Regions from separate parts of the Enterobacter sp. MG-EB028 genome, predicted to be linked through region 3. Evidence: predicted binding sites of a transcription regulator. Region 3 holds the regulator's gene; each other region holds the start of a gene.
What was found. Region 3 encodes Fur, which represses iron uptake genes when iron is present. Its sites were predicted from a motif close to ATAATAATGAGAACNACTATCAA; they were not measured.
Positions count from the first base shown of each region.

Region 1: a site for Fur is predicted at 1,386-1,408, ahead of sufA (Fe-S cluster assembly scaffold SufA). Genes of this name have one in related genera too.
Region 2: a site for Fur is predicted at 4,896-4,918, ahead of exbB (tol-pal system-associated acyl-CoA thioesterase). Genes of this name have one in related genera too.

Region 1 is NZ_CP195079.1:2,055,687-2,063,293, forward strand. It holds gene ACR42C_RS09770 (diguanylate phosphodiesterase) at 1-217, shown strand, start outside; gene ACR42C_RS09775 (MerR family transcriptional regulator) at 406-1,137, shown strand; gene sufA (Fe-S cluster assembly scaffold SufA) at 1,448-1,816, shown strand; gene sufB (Fe-S cluster assembly protein SufB) at 1,825-3,315, shown strand; gene sufC (Fe-S cluster assembly ATPase SufC) at 3,325-4,071, shown strand; gene sufD (Fe-S cluster assembly protein SufD) at 4,046-5,317, shown strand; gene sufS (cysteine desulfurase SufS) at 5,314-6,534, shown strand; gene sufE (cysteine desulfuration protein SufE) at 6,549-6,965, shown strand; gene ldtE (L,D-transpeptidase LdtE) at 7,063-7,607, shown strand, end outside.
Region 2 is NZ_CP195079.1:4,046,437-4,054,043, forward strand. It holds gene ACR42C_RS19105 (methyl-accepting chemotaxis protein) at 1-198, opposite strand, end outside; gene ACR42C_RS19110 (aldo/keto reductase) at 456-1,496, shown strand; gene ACR42C_RS19115 (TIGR00645 family protein) at 1,599-2,087, opposite strand; gene ACR42C_RS19120 (ESA_00282 family adhesion-associated protein) at 2,169-2,672, opposite strand; gene ACR42C_RS19125 (hypothetical protein) at 2,775-3,179, shown strand; gene ACR42C_RS19130 (cytoplasmic protein) at 3,181-3,630, shown strand; gene exbD (TonB system transport protein ExbD) at 3,673-4,098, opposite strand; gene exbB (tol-pal system-associated acyl-CoA thioesterase) at 4,103-4,834, opposite strand; gene metC (cystathionine beta-lyase) at 5,086-6,273, shown strand; gene yghB (DedA family general envelope maintenance protein YghB) at 6,417-7,076, shown strand; gene ACR42C_RS19155 (AraC family transcriptional regulator) at 7,122-7,607, opposite strand, start outside.
Region 3 is NZ_CP195079.1:1,377,263-1,384,869, reverse strand. It holds gene potE (putrescine-ornithine antiporter) at 1-131, shown strand, start outside; gene pgm (phosphoglucomutase (alpha-D-glucose-1,6-bisphosphate-dependent)) at 236-1,876, opposite strand; gene seqA (replication initiation negative regulator SeqA) at 1,901-2,449, opposite strand; gene ybfF (esterase) at 2,633-3,406, shown strand; gene ybfE (LexA regulated protein) at 3,535-3,822, shown strand; gene fldA (flavodoxin FldA) at 3,978-4,508, shown strand; gene fur (ferric iron uptake transcriptional regulator) at 4,799-5,245, shown strand; gene chiQ (ChiQ/YbfN family lipoprotein) at 5,338-5,664, opposite strand; gene chiP (chitoporin ChiP) at 5,712-7,109, opposite strand; gene glnS (glutamine--tRNA ligase) at 7,557-7,607, opposite strand, start outside.

The DNA.
Region 1 (7,607 bases), 680 kb from region 3:
GCACAAAAGTGGCCCGCGTCAGGCTATTATTCAGGCGATTATCAAATGCTGTTCTTCGCTGGAAATTCAGTTCTGCGCGGTCGGCGTGGAGAAGGCGGAAGAGTGGATGTGGCTGGAGTCTGCGGGGATTTCGCAGTTCCAGGGACATCTTTTTGCCAGCCCCCGGCACGGCGGTATTCCGGCCATTGCATGGCCAGAGAAAAAATTCGACTTTTGATAAAGCCGGGCGCAATTGAGTCGGTCTGGCTGTACGAATGGCAAATTTTGTACAACAATGTATTAACAGGTGGATGGTGGAATGCCCCATTCACCTGGGCAAAATACGGTCTTAGTTATACAAATGGTTTGTACAATCTGATAAGGTTGGTGCAGTTAGGTATGGAAGTTCTGAGCGTGAGGGAGTTAATGGCCTATTACAGTATCGGCGAAGTAGCCGAACGATGCGGTATCAACCCCGTTACGCTGCGTGCCTGGCAGCGCCGTTATGGATTGTTGAAGCCGCAGCGCAGCGAAGGGGGTCATCGTCAGTTCGACGATGAAGATATCCTGCGTATCGAAGAGATCAAGCGCCTGATGAAAAGCGGCGTTTCGGTCGGAAAAGTCAAAGCCCTGCTGGAAAACAAAGAAGTTCTGACCCAGGGTAACTGGGCCTCGTTCCAGGAAGAGATGATGACCGTTCTGCGCTACGCCAGCCCGGCAAAGCTGCGTGCCAAAATCGGCGAATTTCGCCGCGACCACGCGATGGATGCGCTGATCGATAACATCATTTCCCCCGTCCGCCAGCGAATGAATCAGGATCAAAATACCGTACGCCACATGGCGAGCATGCTTGACGGTGTTCTGATTGAATTCGCGATTGCAAGCCTGGCGGAGTCGCGCAAGAAAGCGGGTAATGATGCGTTGCTTATCGGCTGGGAATGCGATGACCGGACCCATCTGTGGCTGGAAGCCGCGCGCTTATCGCACAAGGGCTGGCACATTGATGTTCTGGCCGAGCCGATTGATTCCCCGCGTCCTGAACTCTTCCCGGGGCAAAAAATCTTCGTCTGGACGGGAAAAACGCCAACACCGCGTCAGCAGGAACAGCTCGATCACTGGCGTGAACAGGGTTTTACCGTTTCATTTCATCACTCATAATCAGAGGCCTTGAGGGCCTTTTTTTGTTTTGGTCACTTCCTGAACAAAAGCTATCTCAAAAATAGGCATTTCCGATGCATATTTTACTTTTCCTTTCGTCGCTGTTTCCTCCGTTCAATAATCTATTAATTTTCAAAGCATTGAACAATTTAATCCATCCCGCCCGCATCTTCTGACAGGGTCTATGCTTAATAAAAGTAGACAAAAAGGGCGGTTTAGCCGAATGCCCCTGCTGACAGAGGGTTGAAGTGATAATCGTTATCACTAACATGGTGTTATGCCCTGATGGCTAATCAGATGAGGTGGACCTATGGAACTGCATTCAGAAACCTTCAATCCTGCCGATTTTGCCTGGCGTGGTTTAACGCTCACGCCTGCGGCGGCAGCGCATATCCACGAGCTGGTGGCGAAAAAGCCCGAGATCCTCGGCGTACGCTTAGGCGTTAAGCAGACCGGCTGCGCGGGCTTTGGCTACGTACTGGATACCGTCACCGCACCGGAAAAAGATGACCTGGTGTTTGAAACCGATGGCGCAAAGCTGTACGTCGCGCTACAGGCTATGCCGTTTATCGACGGTACAGAGGTGGACTACGTACGGGAAGGTTTAAACCAGTTATTCAAATTTCATAACCCGAAAGCCCAGAACGAATGCGGCTGCGGCGAAAGCTTTGGGGTATAGGCGGTACTATGTCTCGTAATACTGAAGCAACGAGTGATGTAAACACCTGGAGCGGCGGACACCTCAACTATAAAGAGGGTTTTTTCACGCAGCTGCAGACAGACGAGCTGGCGAAAGGGATTAATGAAGATGTCGTGCGCGCCATCTCGGCCAAACGTAACGAGCCCGAGTGGATGCTCGAATTTCGCCTGAGCGCCTTCCGCGCCTGGCTGGAGATGGAAGAGCCGCACTGGCTGAAAGCCCATTACGACAAACTGAACTATCAGGATTACAGCTACTACTCCGCGCCCTCCTGCGGCAGCTGTGACGATACCTGCGCTTCGCAGCCCGGCGCGGTACAGCAGACCGGTGCCGAGAACAGCTTCCTGAGTAAAGAAGTGGAAGAGGCCTTTAATCAGCTTGGCGTCCCGGTTCGCGAGGGCAAAGAGGTGGCGGTGGACGCCATTTTCGACTCCGTCTCGGTGGCGACCACTTATCGCGAAAAGCTGGCCGAGCAGGGGATTATTTTCTGCTCCTTTGGCGAAGCGATTCATGACCATCCCGAGCTGGTGAAGAAGTACATCGGCACCGTGGTACCGAGTAACGATAACTTCTTCGCCGCGCTAAATGCCGCGGTAGCCTCTGACGGCACCTTTATCTACGTGCCGAAAGGCGTGCGCTGTCCGATGGAGCTCTCCACCTATTTCCGCATTAACGCCGAAAAAACCGGCCAGTTCGAACGCACCATTCTGGTTGCGGACGAAGGCAGCTACGTCAGCTATATCGAAGGGTGTTCTGCACCGGTGCGCGACAGCTATCAGCTGCACGCGGCGGTGGTCGAGGTCATCATTCATAAAGACGCGGAGGTGAAATACTCCACGGTGCAGAACTGGTTCCCCGGCGACGGCAACACCGGCGGTATCCTGAACTTCGTCACCAAGCGCGCGCTGTGCGAAGGTGAAAACAGCAAAATGTCCTGGACGCAGTCGGAAACCGGCTCCGCTATTACCTGGAAGTACCCGAGCTGCATCCTGCGCGGGGATAACTCCATCGGTGAGTTTTACTCGGTGGCGCTCACCAGCGGGCATCAGCAGGCCGATACCGGCACCAAGATGATCCACATCGGTAAAAACACGAAATCTACCATCATTTCGAAAGGGATCTCTGCCGGGCATTCCCAGAATAGCTATCGCGGGCTGGTGAAAATCATGCCGACGGCCACCAACGCGCGTAACTTCACCCAGTGTGACTCGATGCTGATTGGCGCAGACTGCGGGGCGCATACCTTCCCGTACGTGGAGTGTCGCAACAACACGGCCCAGCTGGAGCACGAGGCGACCACGTCGCGCATTGGGGAAGATCAGCTCTTCTACTGTCTGCAGCGTGGGATCAGTGAAGAAGATGCCATTTCGATGATTGTGAACGGCTTCTGTAAGGACGTGTTCTCTGAACTGCCGCTGGAATTTGCCGTTGAAGCACAAAAACTCCTCGCCATTAGTCTTGAACACAGCGTCGGTTAAGGAAAGCACATGTTAAGCATTAAAGATTTACAGGTTAGCGTGGAAGAGAAAGACATCCTGCGCGGTCTCAATTTTGACGTCAAGCCGGGTGAAGTTCACGCCATTATGGGGCCGAACGGCTCCGGGAAAAGTACGCTTTCTGCAACGCTGGCGGGACGTGAAGATTACGAAGTGACTGGCGGTTCGGTCGAATTTAACGGCAAAGATCTGCTGGAGATGTCGCCGGAAGACCGCGCGGGTGAGGGCATCTTTATGGCCTTCCAGTACCCGGTGGAAATTCCGGGCGTCAGCAACCAGTTTTTCCTCCAGACGGCGCTGAATGCGGTGCGCAAGTATCGCGGCCAGGAGGCACTGGATCGCTTCGACTTCCAGGATCTGATGGAAGAGAAGATCAAGCTGCTGAAAATGCCGGAAGACCTGCTGACCCGCTCGGTCAACGTTGGCTTTTCCGGCGGCGAGAAAAAGCGTAACGACATCCTGCAGATGGCGGTGCTGGAGCCCGAGCTGTGCATTCTGGATGAGACCGACTCCGGTCTGGATATCGACGCCCTGAAGATTGTCGCCGACGGGGTGAACGCCCTGCGCGACGGCAAGCGTTCATTCATAATCGTCACCCACTACCAGCGCATTCTGGACTATATCAAGCCGGACTACGTGCACGTGCTTTACCAGGGACGCATTGTGAAATCCGGTGATTTTACGCTGGTTAAACAACTGGAGGAGCAGGGTTATGGCTGGCTTACCGAACAGCAGTAATGCACTCCAGCAGTGGCACAGGCTGTTTGAGGCGCAGGGTAATACGCGCTCCGAGCAGGCGCAGCAGCATCTCCAGCAGATGCTGCGTCTCGGCCTGCCGACGCGCAAGCATGAGAACTGGAAATACACCCCGCTCGACGGCCTGCTGAACGGCGAGTTTGTGACGCGCCTGGCGGAGATCGACCCGGCCCGGCGTGACGCTCTGGCGCTGACGGTGGATGCGGTGCGTCTGGTCTTTGTCGACGGCGTCTGGCGCCCTGAACTGAGTGACGACGTTCAGGGGAGCGGGTTCGATATCGTGATTAGCGACGACCGCCAGAGCCTGAGCGCCCCGGTTCAGCCGGAAGTGTTTCTCCACCTGACCGAGAGCCTGGCCCGCAGCGTGACGCATATTCAGGTTAAGCGTAACCAGCGCCCGGCCAAACCGCTGCTTCTGATGCACATCACGCAGGGCGTGGAGGGCGATGAGATCAACACCGCGCACTATCGCCATCACCTTGATCTGGCGGAGGGGGCGGAGGCTACGGTAATCGAACATTACGTCAGCCTCAACGAGACCCGCCACTTTACCGGGTCGCGGCTGACGATGAACGTCGCCGCAAATGCGCAGCTTCACCACATTAAGCTGGCGTTTGAGAATCCGCAGAGCCACCATTTTGCCCATAACGATATAGCGCTGGGTCAGGATGCCGCGGCGTACAGCCACAGCTTTCTGCTCGGCAGCGCGGTGCTGCGCCACAACACCAGTACGCAGCTTAACGGTGAAAACACCACGCTGCGCATCAACAGCCTGGCGATGCCGGTCAAATCAGAAGTGTGCGACACGCGCACCTGGCTTGAGCACAACAAGGGCTACTGCAACAGCCGCCAGCTGCATAAAACCATTGTCAGCGATAAAGGGCGGGCGGTGTTTAACGGCCTGATTAATGTGGCCCAGCACGCCATTAAAACTGACGGGCAGATGACCAACAACAATCTGCTGTTGGGGCGCCTGGCGGAGGTGGACACCAAACCGCAGCTGGAGATCTACGCTGATGACGTGAAATGCAGTCACGGCGCGACGGTCGGGCGGATTGACGACGAACAGATGTTTTACCTGCGTTCCCGCGGCATCGACCGGCAGGCGGCGCAGAAAATGATTATCTACGCCTTTGCGGCGGAGCTTACGGAAGCGCTACACGATGGCGTATTGAAGCAGCAGGTGCTGGCCCGCATTGGTCAGCGTCTGCCCGGAGGCGAAGCATGAGTTTTCCCGTAGAGAAAGTGCGGGCCGACTTCCCGGTTCTGACCCGTGAAGTGAACGGCCTGCCGCTGGCCTATCTCGACAGCGCGGCCAGCGCGCAGAAACCGAATCAGGTGGTGGATGCGGAAGCCGAGTTCTACCGCCATGGTTATGCTGCGGTGCACCGGGGTATCCATACCCTGAGCGCCGAAGCGACCCAGCGCATGGAGAACGTGCGCACGCAGGTGGCCGCTTTCCTCAATGCACGTTCGCCTGAAGAGCTGGTCTTCGTGCGCGGAACCACTGAAGGGATCAACCTTGTCGCCAACAGCTGGGGCAACGCGCAGGTCCACGCGGGGGATAACATCGTCATCACCCAGATGGAGCACCACGCCAATATTGTGCCGTGGCAGATGCTCTGCGAGCGTGTCGGCGCACAGCTGCGGGTCATTCCGCTGAATGAGGACGGCACGCTGCAGCTTGAGCAGCTTGACACGCTGCTGGACGATAAAACGCGGCTGGTGGCGGTCACACAGGTCTCTAACGTGCTGGGCACCGAAAACCCGGTGGCAGAGATTATCGCAAAAGCCCATCAGGCCGGTGCGAAGGTGTTGATTGACGGCGCGCAGGCGGTAATGCACCACGCGGTGGATGTGCAGGCGCTGGACTGCGATTTCTACGTATTCTCCGGGCATAAGCTCTATGGTCCAACCGGCATCGGCGTGCTGTATGTGAAAGAGGACATTCTGCAGGCGATGCCGCCGTGGGAAGGCGGCGGATCGATGATTGCCACCGTAAGCCTTTCGGAAGGGACAACCTATGCCCGTGCGCCGTGGCGTTTTGAGGCGGGTACCCCCAACACCGGCGGGATTATCGGCCTGGGGGCGGCGGTGTCTTACGTTTCCGCAATCGGCCTGGACGCCATCCAGGAGTACGAACAGCTGCTGATGCACTACGCGCTGCAGGAGCTTGCCAGCGTGCCGGATCTAGCCCTGTATGGCCCGGCCGACCGCCAGGGCGTGATTGCGTTTAACCTTGGGAAACACCACGCCTATGACGTGGGCAGCTTCCTTGATAACTACGGCGTGGCCGTCCGTACCGGGCACCACTGCGCCATGCCGCTGATGGCCTTTTACCAGGTACCGGCAATGTGCCGCGCGTCGCTGGTGATGTATAACACAATGGAAGAGGTCGACAGGCTGGTGGCGGGGCTTAAGCGCATTCACCAGCTGCTGGGCTAACGAAGAGGCAAAAGATGGCAGAACTGCCGGACAGAGATAAATTGCTGCGCAACTTTGGGCGCTGCGCAAACTGGGAAGAGAAGTACCTTTATATCATCGAGCTGGGGCAGCGTCTGCCGCCGCTCGGCGAAGAGGCGCATAACCCGGAAAACATTATTCAGGGCTGCCAGAGCCAGGTGTGGATTGTGATGGAGCAGTCTGACGACGGCACTATCGCACTGCACGGCGACAGCGATGCGGCCATTGTAAAAGGGCTGATTGCGGTGGTCTTTATTCTTTACCACCGGATGTCGGCGCAGGATATCGTTGCGTTCGATGTCCGCCCGTGGTTTGAAAAAATGGCCCTGACCCAACACCTCACCCCGTCCCGTTCCCAGGGGCTGGAAGCGATGATTCGCGCCATTCGCGCCAAAGCTGCAATCCTTAGCTAGACTTACAGAACAGCATTCATTCTGTTTCGCGAGGTGGTTCCCGCCTCGCTGGTTTTTCAGCTTTCTGGCGTCCTGCCAGTGAATAAGGAATCTCAGCATGAAGCGCGCGTCTCTAATAACTCTATTACTCGTCAGTTCGCTCGGTACGTTTAATTCGGCCCGCGCGATGGACTATCCGTTGCCGCCCGCAGGCAGTCGCCTGATTGGGCAAAATCAAACCTACACGATACAGGAAGGGGATAATAAGCTTCAGACCATCGCCCGTCGGTTTAATACGGCGGCGCAGGTGATCCTTGAAACGAACAATACCATTGCGCCGGTAAACCCGGCACCGGGTACCGTTATCACGATTCCGTCGCAGATGCTGCTGCCGGATACCCCGCGCGAGGGCATTGTGGTGAATCTCGCTGAGCTCCGGCTCTACTACTTCCCGCCGGGAGAAAATATTGTCCAGGTCTACCCGCTCGGCATCGGACAGCTGGGGCTGGAAACGCCGGTGAGCACCACCCGCGTAAGTCAAAAAATCCCTAATCCAACCTGGACGCCAACGGCGGGCATCAGAGCCCGTTCGCTGGCACAGGGTATTAAATTGCCTCCGGTCGTCCCGGCCGGGCCAAATAACCCGCTGGGGCGCTACGCGCT
Region 2 (7,607 bases), 2.2 Mb from region 3:
GACAAAGCGGAAATACTGATCGTTGCCCTGGCTGAGCACCATCATCTGTTTGACCAGTTGGCGATCGACTTCATTACCATCTGATACCCGTGAAAGGGACCAGGTACTGTACAGCCCGACGCCCGCCCACATTAAACAAAAGATTCCGAGGATCGTCAGCATGACGAAGCGGATCGTGAAATTACGAAGCATATTCATAAGTCTTCCTTGCCGTGAGGGTGAATTCGCCCAGAGGCGAGTGCTACTCTCGTTATCGGCAGGGTGCAGGGAAATTATAACGTTTTGTGATTATTTTTAGTTAGCGTGGCTTCACAGGTAACGCAGTCATGGTTAAGCATTACCTTTCAACATCACAGGGTTTGGGCATGTCGTCGCTTCTCTGCTTAATTTATGATTTGATAAACACAGAATAAAAACGCTGTTTCGAAAATCCATTAAATAAGAAAGGAGACATCATGTCCTGGTACCCTGACGCCACCCGCTACGAGAATATGCAGTACCGCTATTGCGGCAAGAGCGGCCTGCGCCTGCCTGCGCTGTCGCTGGGTCTGTGGCATAGCTTCGGCCACATCCAGCCCCTTGATTCCCAGCGCGCGCTGCTGCGTAAAGCCTTCGACCTCGGTATTACCCATTTCGATCTTGCCAACAACTACGGCCCGCCAGCGGGTAGCGCGGAAGAGAACTTTGGCCGCCTGCTGCGTGAGGACTTTGCCGCGTACCGCGACGAGCTGATTATCTCCACCAAAGCCGGCTACGACATGTGGCCGGGGCCGTATGGTTCGGGGGGATCACGTAAATATCTGCTCGCCAGTCTCGACCAGAGCCTGAAACGCATGGGCGTTGAGTATGTGGATATTTTCTACTCCCACCGCGTGGATGAAAATACGCCGATGGAAGAGACAGCCTCCGCGCTGGCTCACGCGGTTCAGAGTGGAAAAGCGCTATACGTGGGCATTTCCTCCTACTCTACCGAGCGCACACAAAAAATGGCCGCGCTGCTTCACGAGTGGAAGATCCCGCTGCTGATCCATCAGCCGTCCTATAACCTGCTTAACCGCTGGGTCGATAAGACCGGCTTGCTGGATGCGCTGGAAGCAAACGGCACGGGGTGTATCGCCTTTACCCCGCTGGCGCAGGGTCTGCTGACCGGAAAATACCTGAACGGTATTCCTGAAGGTTCTCGCATGCAGCGCGAAGGGAACAAAGTGCGCGGCCTGACGCAGAAAATGTTGACCGAAGCTAACCTGAAAAGTCTTCGTCTGCTTAATGAGATGGCGCAGGCGCGCGGGCAGACGATGGCGCAGATGGCGCTAAGCTGGTTGTTGAAAGATGAACGCGTGACGTCAGTGCTGATAGGCGCGAGCCGTCCGGAGCAGCTGGAGGAGAACGTTCAGGCGCTGGAAAATCTGCGCTTTACTGATGACGAACTCAAGCGGATTGACCAGCACGTTGCGGATGGGGAGTTGAATCTGTGGCAGGCGTCATCGGATAAATAGTGCGGTCTGACGCCCTCACCCTGCCCTCTCCCCAGAGGGGAGAGGGTATTCAAGTTCCCTCTCCCCTCTGGGGAGAGGGTTAGGGTGAGGGGTAAGGTGTCTCTACTTCTTACTGATCTTATCCAAATACCCCATCACAAACGCCGACAGCACAAACGTCAGATGGATAATCACATACCACATCAGCTTATTATCCGGGACGTTTTTCGCGTCCATAAACACGCGTAACAGGTGGATAGAGGAGATCGCCACTATAGATGCCGCAACTTTATTCTTCAGCGATGATGCGTCCATTTTTCCGAGCCAGCTGAGCTTTTCTTTATGCTCGGCGATATCAAGCTGAGAGACGAAGTTCTCATAACCGGAGAACATCACCATCACCAGTAAGCCGCCCACCAGCGTCATATCCACCAGCGACAGCAGAACCAGAATCAAATCTGCTTCCGCCACGGAGAAAATGTTAGGCAAGACGTGGAAAATCTCCTGGAAGAACTTGATCGTCAGGGCGACCAGCGCCAGGGAAAGACCGAAATAGACGGGTGCGAGCAGCCAGCGAGAGGCATACATTGCGTTTTCAAAGAAGCGTTCCATAAAATCCTGTCTGCAAACGAAACCAGCGCTCAGTATATCTCAACGGCGCTGACTGTTTGCAAGAACTAACCCGCACGTCACTCAGACGTTGTCCGGGTTGACCTCCGGACGCGCATACTCCGGCCAGACCAGCGCCACAAGCTCGGGGTAGGCTTCCAGACTGAACTCGCGAAAACACTGCCGCAAATTTAATACGTCCAGATCGGAACAGGAAACCTTCTCACCGTTAAGACAGCGCTTTTTGATATTGTCATAATATTTATAAACCGCCGAATTGAGGTCGCTACAGCGACGCTGAGCCTCAAACAGACCGGGGGTATCATTAATTTCCGACATTTTCATACGTTTAATTGTCGCGTGTAAGAAGTCGATATATTCATGATTCACCCGCCAGTACCAGACAGGCGTAACGGAGTTCATCAGAACAGAGAAATGGTCTTCTCCTTCCTCTTTTGTCATCAGCTCAGGCTGTGGCGGTTCACTGGTGTCTTTCGACACTTTCGTTTTATTGAACTCCTGCATCAATAAAAGCACACCAGCGGTCAGTAATAGTAATGTGATGACCGTAAAAAAAATGCTGTTCATGGGTTGGCTCCATTTTTTTTGATTTTAAAATTGCCTCATGATATTGTCAACGAATCTCACGCCTTTACCAACCCCACCCTGTTGAAAATAAAGGAAATTAAAATGCTGCCCGACTATCTCGTCCCGGCTAAGTACCACATTGCGCCTGTGGAACAGAAACCGATGGAAGAAGAAAAAAAGGCCAGTTTAACTCAGGGGAAAAGAAAGCTCTCTGATTTCGAGCCAGATATATTAATTGGCGTTTCCCGCACTGGCAAATCCCGTAATATGTTGCTGGAAGAGCACGATCGCCATATAAAAGACCGCTTATTTCGTGCTATAAAAATTGAAGCCTTCGTCCACCTGCTGAATGACCTGCAGGCCGAAGGTGAAATAGATGCCCAGAAACTAAGTCAAATAATGGCTGAAAAAACAAAAGAAATAAATGAGGCCGGCAATGAAATTTGGCTTAATCTAATTACGCGAGAAAAAAACCACCCTATTTTTTATACCCTGGGGGAAGATTAACGTGAAAGAAGTTAAAGACAATGACGTTTATTTGACTTTAGATGATAAAAAAAGTGATGAATTTATCTTAAAGCAAAATATCGAGGCGCTGAGAAATGCAAAAAATGCCGAGATGACGCGTATTACACAAGACATGGTATCGATCCCGGCAACGCTGGTGCGTCTGAAATGGCAGAATCGCCGCGAGATTTATCCGTTACAGGTCAAAGAAGAAATTTACGGTGCCGTGATGAACGCCATCATCGAACAGCAACCAGAATTGAAAGAGAAACTGCTGGGACGTCTTGAGGCCAACTATCAGTATCTGCTTGCCAGAGAAGTCGCCACCCTGCGCCTGACGCGCAAACTGTCAGCCGGTGAATACCGTACGTCAAACGTCACCTGCGTTGCGCTCGATGAGGATGCGCTTGCAACCTCCTCTACCGCACCGACGGACGACAAAAACGCATAAACCGACAGGCATAAAAAAAGCCGGCTTTCGCCAGCTTCTGTATCACTTCGAGGCCGCTTTCTCTTCCCCGACCAGCCCAATCTTCAGATAACCCGCCTGATGCAGCGTGTCCATTACCTTCATCATGGTTTCGTAGTCGACGGTTTTGTCCGCCCGGAAGAAGACGGTGGTGTCTTTCTTGCCGCCGGTAAGCCGATCCAGCGCCGGAATAACGGAAGCATCCGTTACCGGGTCGTTACCCAGGAACATGGATTTATCCGCTTTCACCGACAGATAGATAGGCTTTTCCGGACGCGGCTGCGGCTGGCTGGAGGAGGCAGGCAGATTCACCTTCACGTCGACCGTCGCCAGCGGCGCAGCCACCATGAAGATAATCAGCAGCACCAGCATGACGTCGATAAACGGCGTCACGTTGATTTCGTGCATTTCGCCGTTATCGTCCAGATTTTCGTTGAGACGCATCGCCATACTATTAACCTACGCGCAGTTTAGACGCCGCATGGACCGGCTTCACGGCGCTGGCATTCAGGTCGAGATCGCGGCTTTGCAGCAGCAGAACCTGGGCGGCAACGTCTCCGAGAGTCGCTTTGTAGCTGCCAATCATACGCGCGAAGATGTTGTAGATAACCACCGCAGGGATAGCGGCAACCAGACCGATTGCCGTCGCCAGCAGCGCTTCCGCGATACCCGGCGCAACCACCGCGAGGTTGGTGGTTTGGGTCTGCGCAATACCGATAAAGCTGTTCATGATGCCCCAGACCGTACCGAACAGACCAATGAACGGCGAAATCGCGCCGATGGTCGCCAGATAACCATTGCCGCGTCCCATGTGTCGACCAACGGCCGCAACACGACGCTCCAGACGGAAACCGGTACGCTCTTTAATGCCTTCGTTATCTTCACTGCCGGCGGAGAGTTCCAGCTCGTTCTGAGCTTCATTCACTAACAGGGTGGTCAGGCTTTTCGCGTGGAAGGATGAGGTCATCTCAGAAGCCTGATCCAGAGAGCGGGCTTCAGCCAGCTGCTGCTGTTCCCGCTTGAGGCGACGCTTCTGCGAAAGCAGCTCGGCGCTTTTGCTGAAGAAGATAGCCCAGGTGACAACGGACGCCAGAATCAGGCCGATCATCACAATCTTAACCACGATGTCAGCATGATGATACATGCCCCAAACGGAGAGATCCGTCTGCATCAAATTATTACCCACTCTGTATCTCCAGGACGCAAATCACAAAATCTGAACGTAATAATATCAAAAAGTCGTCGAATTGATAGTCGTTCTCATTAGTATTTACATGGTGCCTTAATTTTCGCTCACTTTCCTTGCGCTTACGCAGTAAAAATTTCTTATGCGCTTTTTTGCTAATATTTTCTGCTTATTCGATAAGCATGCGGGTGCAGTTTTTTACAATCGTGGTAGTCTGGACGTCCAGACGTATAAAAACAGGGTTTGCAAATATGACGAAGAAGCATCTTGATACCACGCTGGTACAGGCTGGACGCAGCAAAAAATATACTCAGGGTTCGGTTAACAGCGTGATTCAACGCGCCTCTTCCCTGGTGTTTGACACCGTTGAGGAGAAAAAAATCGCCACGCGCAACCGCGCGAAAGGCGGGTTGTTCTATGGTCGTCGCGGCACCCTAACCCACTTTTCTCTGCAGGAGGCGATGTGCGAGCTGGAAGGCGGCGTGGGCTGCGCGCTGTTCCCGTGCGGGGCGGCGGCGGTTGCTAACACCATTCTGGCGTTTGTGGAACAGGGCGACCATATCCTGATGACCAACACGGCCTATGAACCCAGCCAGGATTTCTGCACCAAAATCCTCAGCAAGCTCGGCGTAACGACCGGCTGGTTTGACCCGCTGATTGGTGAAGGTATTGCTGACCTTATCCAGCCAAACACGCGCATTGTGTTCCTGGAATCTCCCGGTTCCATCACCATGGAAGTGCACGACGTGCCGGCTATCGTGAAGGCCGTGCGCAGCAAAGCGCCAGAAGCGATTATCATGATCGACAACACCTGGGCGGCGGGCGTGCTGTTTAAGGCGCTGGAATTCGACATTGATATCTCGATTCAGGCGGCAACGAAATACCTGATTGGCCACTCTGACGGGATGATTGGCACCGCGGTATCCAACGCGCGCTGCTGGGACCAGCTGCGTGAAAATGCCTACCTGATGGGCCAGATGGTGGATGCAGACACGGCATACATGACCAGCCGCGGTATCCGCACGCTTGGGGTTCGCCTGCGTCAGCATCATGAAAGTAGTCTGAAAATCGCTGAGTGGCTGGCGCAGCATCCGCAGGTTGAGCGCGTGAACCATCCGGCGCTGCCGGGCAGTAAGGGCCATGAGTTCTGGCAGCGTGACTTTACGGGCAGCAGCGGGCTGTTCTCGTTTGTGCTTAAAAAACGGCTCAATAATGACGAGCTGGCGAGCTATCTGGATAATTTTACCCTCTTCAGCATGGCCTACTCCTGGGGCGGTTTTGAATCCCTGATCCTGCCGAATCAGCCGGAGCAGATCGCGGCCCTGCGCCCCGGCGGTGAAGTGGACTTCAGCGGCACCCTCATTAGATTGCATATCGGTTTAGAAAACGTGGACGATTTAATTGCGGATTTATCTGCAGGGTTTGAACGTATCGTGTAGAGTGCGGGCTGAAAATGTACTCCCCGGACGCTTTTGTGAACACTGCAAGCAGAAAAGTCTGCATGAGTTGCGCCTGCGATCAATCCCGGCAGGTAAAATTGGGAGTACAATAGCGTTATCTCTGCTGTTCCACAGGAAAGTCCATGGCTGTTATTCAAGATATTATCGCGGCGCTCTGGCAACATGATTTTGCCGCCCTAGCGGATCCTCACGTCATAGGCGTCGTCTATTTTGTGATGTTCGCAACGCTGTTTCTGGAAAATGGATTACTGCCAGCCTCGTTTTTACCCGGTGACAGTTTGCTTTTACTTGCCGGGGCCTTGATTGGCAAAGGCGTCATGGACTTTACGCCCACGATGGTTATCCTCACCTCCGCCGCGAGCCTGGGCTGCTGGCTGAGCTATCTGCAGGGCCGCTGGCTTGGAAACACGCGCGTGGTAAAAAGCTGGCTGGCGCAGTTGCCCCATAAATACCATCAGCGTGCGACCTGTATGTTTGACCGACACGGCCTGCTGGCACTGCTGGCCGGGCGTTTTCTGGCGTTTGTTCGCACTCTTCTGCCCACCATGGCGGGTATTTCCGGGCTGTCTAACCGCCGGTTTCAGTTCTTCAACTGGCTGAGCGGCCTGCTGTGGGTCGGTGTCGTAACCACGTTCGGATATGCGCTGAACATGATCCCGTTTGTGAAACATCACGAAGATCAGGTAATGACCTTCCTGATGATCCTGCCGATTTTCCTGCTGGTGGCAGGGCTGGTAGGGACGATTGCGGTGGTGATCAAGAAAAAGTATTGCAGTGCCTGATCCCCTCACCCTGACCCTCTCCCCATTGGGGAGAGGGAAAAAAGCCTAAGCTCCCTGCATGGTTCGGATGCGTGACGCATCTTCTCCCGGCGTGACGCCGAAATAGCGCTTAAACTCCCGACTGAACTGCGACGCGCTTTCATAGCCGACGCGCATGGCCGCCGCGCTGGCCTTCATGCCGTCGTGGATCATCAGCATGCGCGCCTTATGCAGCCGGTAGGTTTTGAGGTACTGCAGCGGCGAGGTGCTGGTCACCGACTTAAAGTTATGGTGAAACGCCGAGACGCTCATGTTCGCTTCCGCGGCCAGCTGGTCAACGCTGAGGTTTTCCGTGTACTGACTCTCAATACGCTTGAGCACGCGGCTGATCAGGCTGAAGTGGGTCTGTCGGCTCACCAGGGCGAGTAACGCCCCCCCGCCCGGGCCCAGCAGCACGTGGTAAAGAATTTCGCGAACGATCTGCTTGCCGAGAATACGCGCGTCCAGTGGCCTCTCCATGACGTCCAACAGGCGCTCAATGGCGCAGAGGAT
Region 3 (7,607 bases):
TCTACAGCTTCTATGCGCTCTACTCATCCGGCCAGGAAGCGATGCTGTATGGCGCGATGGTGACCTTTATGGGCTGGACGCTGTACGGTCTGGTGTCACCGAGATTTGAATTGAAGAATAAGCACAGTTAGGTAAAAGCAAAACGGCAGCCCAAGGGCTGCCGTCTTTATTGTTTTCTCCCTCTCCCTTTGGGAGAGGGCCGGGGTGAGGGCATCAGCCCGCACCAGAACCGCACTTACGCGTTTTTCAGCACTTCGCTGACAATCTCTACCGCTTCTTTCTCAATCTGCTGGCGGTGCTCAGCGCCGAGGAAGCTTTCGCAATAGATTTTGTACGCATCTTCCGTACCGGACGGACGCGCGGCGAACCAGCCATTTTCGGTCATCACTTTCAGTCCACCGATAGACGCACCGTTACCCGGTGCCGCCGTCAGACGGGCAGTGATCGGATCGCCTGCCAGGGTACTTGCGCTGACCATCTCTGGGGAGAGTTTGGACAATGCAGCTTTCTGCGCAGAGGTCGCGCCAGCCTGGATACGGTTATAGCTTGGCGCACCAAAGCGTGCCGCCAGCTCGTTGTAGTGTTCCTGCGGGTTTTTACCGGTAACCGCGGTGATTTCCGCAGCCAGCAGGCACATGATGATGCCGTCTTTATCGGTTGACCACGGGGTGCCGTCGAAGCGCAGGAAGGACGCGCCCGCGCTCTCTTCGCCGCCGAAGCCAAAGCTGCCGTCGTGCAGACCGTCAACGAACCACTTGAAGCCCACCGGCACTTCCACCAGCTTGCGGCCCAGCGCGTCCACCACGCGGTCGATCATCGCAGAAGAGACCAGCGTTTTACCGACAGCCACCTCTTTGCCCCACTGCGGGCGGTGCTGGAACAAGTAGTTGATCGCAACAGCCAGGTAGTGGTTCGGGTTCATCAGCCCGGCAGGGGTGACGATGCCGTGACGGTCATAATCCGGGTCGTTAGCAAATGCCAGATCGAACTTGTCGCGCAGCGCCAGCAGGCCCGCCATCGCGCACTCGGAGGAGCAGTCCATACGGATCGCGCCGTCTTTGTCCAGGTGCATGAAGCGGAAGGTCTGATCAACGTGATCGTTCACGATGGTCAGATCCAGCTTGTAGTGCTCGGCGATGCGCTTCCAGTACTCAATACCGGAGCCGCCCAGCGGATCCACGCCCAGCTTCAGGCCGGCTTTCTGAATCGCCGCCATATCGACGATATCCGCCAGCCCTTCCACGAACGGCTGAACCAGATCCTGCTCTTTCACGTGGCCGGAGGCCATCGCTTCATCAAGAGAAATACGTTTAACGCCTTTCAGGCCGTCGGCCAGCAGCGCGTTTGCACGATCTTCCACCACTTTGGTGACGTTGGTGTCAGCCGGGCCGCCGTTAGGTGGGTTGTATTTGATACCACCGTCTTCCGGCGGGTTGTGGGATGGCGTGATAACGATCCCGTCTGCCAGTGCGCCACCTTTTTTGTTGTGCACAAGGATTGCGTTTGATACCGCCGGCGTTGGGGTGAAGCCATTGTTCTCCTGCACAATCACGTCAACGCCGTTTGCCGCCAGCACTTCCAGCACGGAAATGAACGCCGGTTCAGACAGCGCATGGGTATCTTTGCCCACGTAGCACGGACCGGTAACGCCGTTTTTGGCGCGCTCTTCCGCAATGGCCTGAGCAATGGCCAGAATATGCGGTTCGTTAAAGCTGTGGCGCGCCGCGCTGCCGCGGTGACCAGATGTACCAAACTTCACTGCGTGTTCTGCGTTGCCCACGACCGGTTTCAGCACGTAATACTGCGCGGTCAGCTGAGCGACGTTAATCAAATCGCTTTGTTGTGCAGGTTGGCCTGCACGGCTGTGATTTGCCATTACCGGGTCCTTATGATGCAAGGGTTAAATTGTACCGCAAACCTTTTCAATCAATTCCGCCGGGAACTGCATGGACTGCATGATGTGTTCAATCATGCTGCACTTGCGGCCCGTATTGGTATTGGTGATCACCCAGTACGGGGTGCCAGGGACATGTTTAGGTTTGGTTTGATTGCCATTTTGCAGCAGCGTCTGCTCGTCGCCCGCGAAATAGACGCGGGTACGGCCGTGCAGCGACTCGGTCGCTTCAGCAAACGCTTTGTTATCCAGGGCGTAAAGTGTAGACAGCACCAGCATAAAACGGTTGACCGCCTTTTTCTGCTCCGCATATTCGTCGGAGAGCAGCAGCTCGCGCATCGCGCGCACTTTATCTTTTACCGGCGTCACGGCAGGTTTTGCCTGTGCAGCAACGCTCGGCTGAGACACGACATCTTTGGTAACTGGGGTGGCAGGCTGTGAAGCGGCGGAAATTTTAAGCATGCGCCGTAAAATGTCGGACGCGCTCTCCCCGATATGCCGCGTCTGGCTGGCAATATACTGATAGAGTTCGTCATCAACTTCGATTGTTTTCATCTTAATCCAGTGCGATATCTTATCTGAATACAAGTCATTGGGATTATAAGGTCAAATCCCAACAGCGGATAGCGTCAAACCAGGTTGGCGGCAAAAGTCAGATTAAACTGGAACCTTGCAGCCGGGCGGCAGAATGGTCAACATGATACCCTAACCTGACATACGTAAAAAAAGAACTTTGCCATGAAATTGAATACCCGAGCGCAAACTGCACAATCGCCGAACAATAATTCCCCCATCGTGCTGGTTCATGGACTTTTTGGCAGCCTGGATAACCTGGGCGTGCTGGCCCGCGATTTGGTCACCGATCACGATATTCTACAGGTTGATATGCGCAATCACGGGCTTTCCGGCCGCTCAGACGAAATGACCTATGCGGCAATGGCGAAGGATCTGCTGGATACGCTTGATGCGCACAATCTGCAGAAGGTGACCCTCATAGGGCATTCAATGGGCGGTAAAGCGGTTATGGCACTCACCGCGCTGGCGCCAGAGCGCATTTCCGGGCTTGTGGTCATTGATGTTGCCCCTGTGGACTACGACGTTCGACGTCATGATGAGATTTTCGCAGCAATTAATGCTGTAACTGCAGCTGGCGTTTCCACACGTCAGCAGGCGGCAACGGTTATGCGTGAACATCTTGATGAAGAAGGCGTGGTGCAGTTCCTTTTGAAGTCGTTTGTTGACGGGCAATGGCGTTTTAACGTGCCGGTGCTGTGGGACCAGTACAACAACATCGTGGGCTGGGAAACCGTCCCCACCTGGCCGCACCCTGCTCTCTTTATTCGCGGCGGCCACTCTCCTTATATTACCGACGCTTACCGCGACACGCTGCTGGCACAGTTCCCGCAGGCGCGCGCCCACGTGATTGCCGGGGCCGGGCACTGGGTTCACGCCGAAAAACCTGACGCTGTACTGCGCGCTATCCGCCGCTATCTCGCTGATACTGCAAATTGATTAAAAAGAGAGCGACTGGAAGATGACAGGCTTCCAGTCGTTGGCGTGCCGTTTTTGGTGATGTATGATGGCGCGCTTATCGCCCGGGCTTTAGCAGGGCGGCGTGTTTCCCCCGAAGTCTCAGAATCATGGCCAAAGAACAAACGGACCGTACGACACTAGATCTGTTCGCGAATGAGCGTCGACCGGGACGACCGAAAACGAATCCGCTTTCGCGCGATGAACAGCTGCGTATCAATAAACGCAATCAGCTTAAACGCGATAAAAATCGTGGGCTTAAGCGTGTCGAACTGAAGCTCAACGCTGACGCTGTCGATGCGCTTAACGAGCTGGCCGAGGCGCGTAATATCAGCCGCAGCGAGCTTATTGAAGAGATGCTCATCGCTCAGCTTGAGACGCTTCGCAGCCAGGCATAAGTCTGAAAAACCCCTTTATCGCCCTTTTCATGTAGCACAGAGTGCAGTCCTGCGCGATAGCGGTTTCCGCAGGGTTGCCAGTTCTGCTATTATTGCCCTTATCCGTGGCCGAATTGCGCCACCATACCATTAAGTTTCAAGAGGTTATTTTACTCATGGCAATCATCGGCATTTTCTTCGGCAGTGATACCGGCAATACCGAAAATATCGCAAAAAACATTCAGAAACAGCTCGGTAAAGACGTTGCTGATGTGCATGACATCGCCAAGAGCAGCAAAGAAGATCTCGAGGGCTATGACATTCTGCTGCTGGGTATTCCAACCTGGTACTACGGTGAAGCCCAGTGCGACTGGGACGATTTCTTCCCGACGCTGGAAGAGGTGGACTTCAACGGGAAGCTGGTCGCACTGTTTGGCTGTGGCGATCAGGAAGACTATGCCGAGTACTTCTGTGACGCGCTGGGGACGATTCGCGACATCATTGAGCCGAATGGCGCGGTTATTGTTGGTCACTGGCCGACTGCCGGTTACCACTTCGAAGCCTCTAAAGGCCTGGCCGATGACGATCATTTTGTCGGTCTGGCCATTGACGAAGACCGTCAGCCTGAGCTTACGGCAGAGCGTGTAGAGAAGTGGGTTAAGCAGATCCGTGAAGAACTCCACCTGGACGATATTCTCAACGCCTGATTTTTTCTACGGCGCAACGCAGGTTGCGCCCGTTTTCCAGGTAAAACCGATTAAATTAATTGCTACAAACTTTTAACTTTTTCGCCCAGACCTGTACAATGTCTCCCTGGCAAAATGTGGTTTTCATTGAGCAAGTTTGTTGGTGATACCACGTTTTTATAAGCATACTTTGCCTGAGACTTGCAGTTTTCATTTAGGCATGGCAGTTCTATAATGAGACGCATTAACCCAGGTGCATTTTCTGTCACTTCCTTCAGAAGTGAATCGTTTAGCAACAGGACAGATTCCGCATGACTGACAACAATACCGCATTAAAGAAGGCTGGCCTGAAAGTAACGCTTCCTCGATTAAAAATCCTCGAAGTGCTTCAGGGTCCAGACAATCACCATGTCAGTGCGGAAGACCTTTATAAACGTCTTATCGACATGGGTGAAGAGATTGGGCTGGCCACCGTTTATCGCGTGCTGAACCAGTTTGATGACGCGGGCATTGTTACCCGTCATAATTTCGAAGGCGGTAAATCTGTATTCGAACTGACCCAGCAGCATCACCACGATCACCTGATCTGCCTCGATTGCGGCAAGGTCATTGAATTTAGCGATGATTCCATCGAAGCGCGTCAGCGTGAAATCGCAGCTCGTCACGGCATTCGCCTGACCAACCACAGCCTGTACCTATACGGTCACTGCGCTGAAGGGGATTGCCGCGAGAATGAACACGCTCACGACACAAAATAAGTTAGCGTTCATACTCTGAGCCAGCCGCGAGGTTGGCTTTTTTTTGCGTCAAAAAAGCCCGGTAAGCAAAGTGCCACCGGGCGTAAAGCAACTTATTTATTGTTATTGCGTATCTCGTTCCAGATCTTATCGCAACGCTTCGCCACTTCCTGATCGTTACCGGTTTTACGCGCCTGAATACAGGCCTGATAATCCATCACCCGAACGTTCTCCTGCGTCGCGAACTGCTCATGCGCTTTCTCTTTCTTCAACACATTCAGCACGCTCTGACAGGCTTCGATTTTCTCTGGCGATCCTTCGGCAGTATTAATACAGGCGCTATACGCCTCCTTCAGACGGGAATCCTCTTTCGGCGCCTGAGTCTGAACGCACGCCACCAGCCCTGATGCCAGCAACGCGACGATTACGATTTTTTTCATCATGTGCAGTCTCCAGACCGGCGGGACTCAGCCCGCCGGTGTGCTCATCAGAAGATGGTGAATGGGGCGATAACCATGAATTTGACGTCACGTTCATCCTGGAAGATGTTGCCGTAACCGCCCGCATAGCTTGGAATATCGGAGTGGTTGTCATACTGGGTGAAATGCAGCTTGAACATCGTGCCTTTCGCGCGGCCATCCTGCAGGGTATAGATAGCATCCAGGCTGTAGGAGGACTCTTTCAGGCGATAGTTTGGATCGTAGTAGGCATCCGGCGTCGCCATGTCTGCTGGTTTTGCGTCCCAGGCGTATGCGTAAGAAGCACCCACCGCCCAGCCAGGCAGGTTCCAGTTTTTCAGGTCATACATGGCGCCGAAGAAGACCGCTTTCTCGCCGTCGGCGTTGAAGTCGGAGCGGTTATCCCACCAGATATCCAGACGACCATTGGATGATGCATAGGTCGGGGTCATACGCTGCAGGAAGTAGCCCTGCTGCCCTTCCGCCTTCACCCATGTCCCTTCCAGACGCAAATCAACCTGACCGACTTTGTAGCCGAAAGTCAGCGCCTGAAGCCACGCGGTGCCGTTATAAATGTCATTTACGCTGCCATCGCTGACCTTATCGCGCGTACCGTAGAACTGGTAGCTGGTGCTCAGCGGGCTACCGGCGATATCAAATTTGTAGCTGGCTTTAGCAAAATACTGATCGATATAGCCTTCCGCCTGACCAAATGCAGCTTCCAGAACCAGATCGTTTTTAAAGTCGTACTTCGCGCCCAGCGAGTGGAGGTAATCGACTTTAGTTTTCTTATCGTTCTGGTAGAACTTATCCATTTCGATGTGCCACGGTGCTTTGTACTCGTTGGTCCACATATAGGAGAAGCTCAACGCACCTGCGTCACCGTAGTCAAAGTTAGCCCCGGCTTCTGCACCCTGATAGGTACCAGGCATAAAGCTCCAGTGCGGCGCTAACAGCGTCTGGCCGGTTGGCTGAATATACCCCCCGCGCGCCCAGACCGGGCCGTATTTAAATTTCGCTGCAGCCTTATAAAGGCTGATACCGCTTTTATCTCCGGACCAGTCTTCGTCATAGGCTTTATTGCTGGAGGAGAAGGCAATTTCGTTCGGGTGGCCGCTGTCGCCGTTTTCCGCCATTTCGATTGCGGTAAATGCAGCAATATCCAGACCGAACATATCAGCGGCATAGCCTGACTGGAAGTCCAGGTTGGCGTTCCAGGTGGAGTGAGAGAGGTTGGTTTTGTATTTATCTTCTGTGACATCTTTACGGTCACGTTCACGCTGCCAGTAATAAATACCGCCAGTGAGGGTAGAATCTTCGATGAAACCTGCTGCTTTCGCCTCTGGTGTCACCACCAGGCCCGACATTGCTGTCACACCGGCAATAGCCAGCGCCAGCGCATTACGTTTGCCACTGAACGTACGCATAGATTATTCCTCTTTGACGAATTAAAACGCCTTAAACGGCGAAAATATAAAAGACCAAATGGTCAGGGGTAGTTATAAATACCCTCGAATTAACTACCGTCTTTAGGTTATTTTTCGCGACGCGAATTATCAATGCTTTTCAGTGGGCAAAAGTCAGGATTATGACGAAGTGCACATAATTGGTAGTGCTTTGTAACATTTAGTCGGATGCGAGGTATGGCGGGGCTAAAGCAGGTAATTTCAACGTATTAGATCGTAAAAAAACACGTATTTGTCTTTATTCTCTGTTTTATCAAAAAGACAAACTTTTTTTAGAAAAATAAGTAGCACCACGTTGACCAAAAATTTTAGTTGGCCTAATTACGGGTCTACTTTAACGATATGATCATTAAATAAAAAAACGCCGCTATAAGCGGCGTTTGTTTCTCATTGACCAGTGCAGCGTTTTTATTCGCCGATCTTCGTCCAGGTATCACGCAGACCTACGGTACGGTTAAA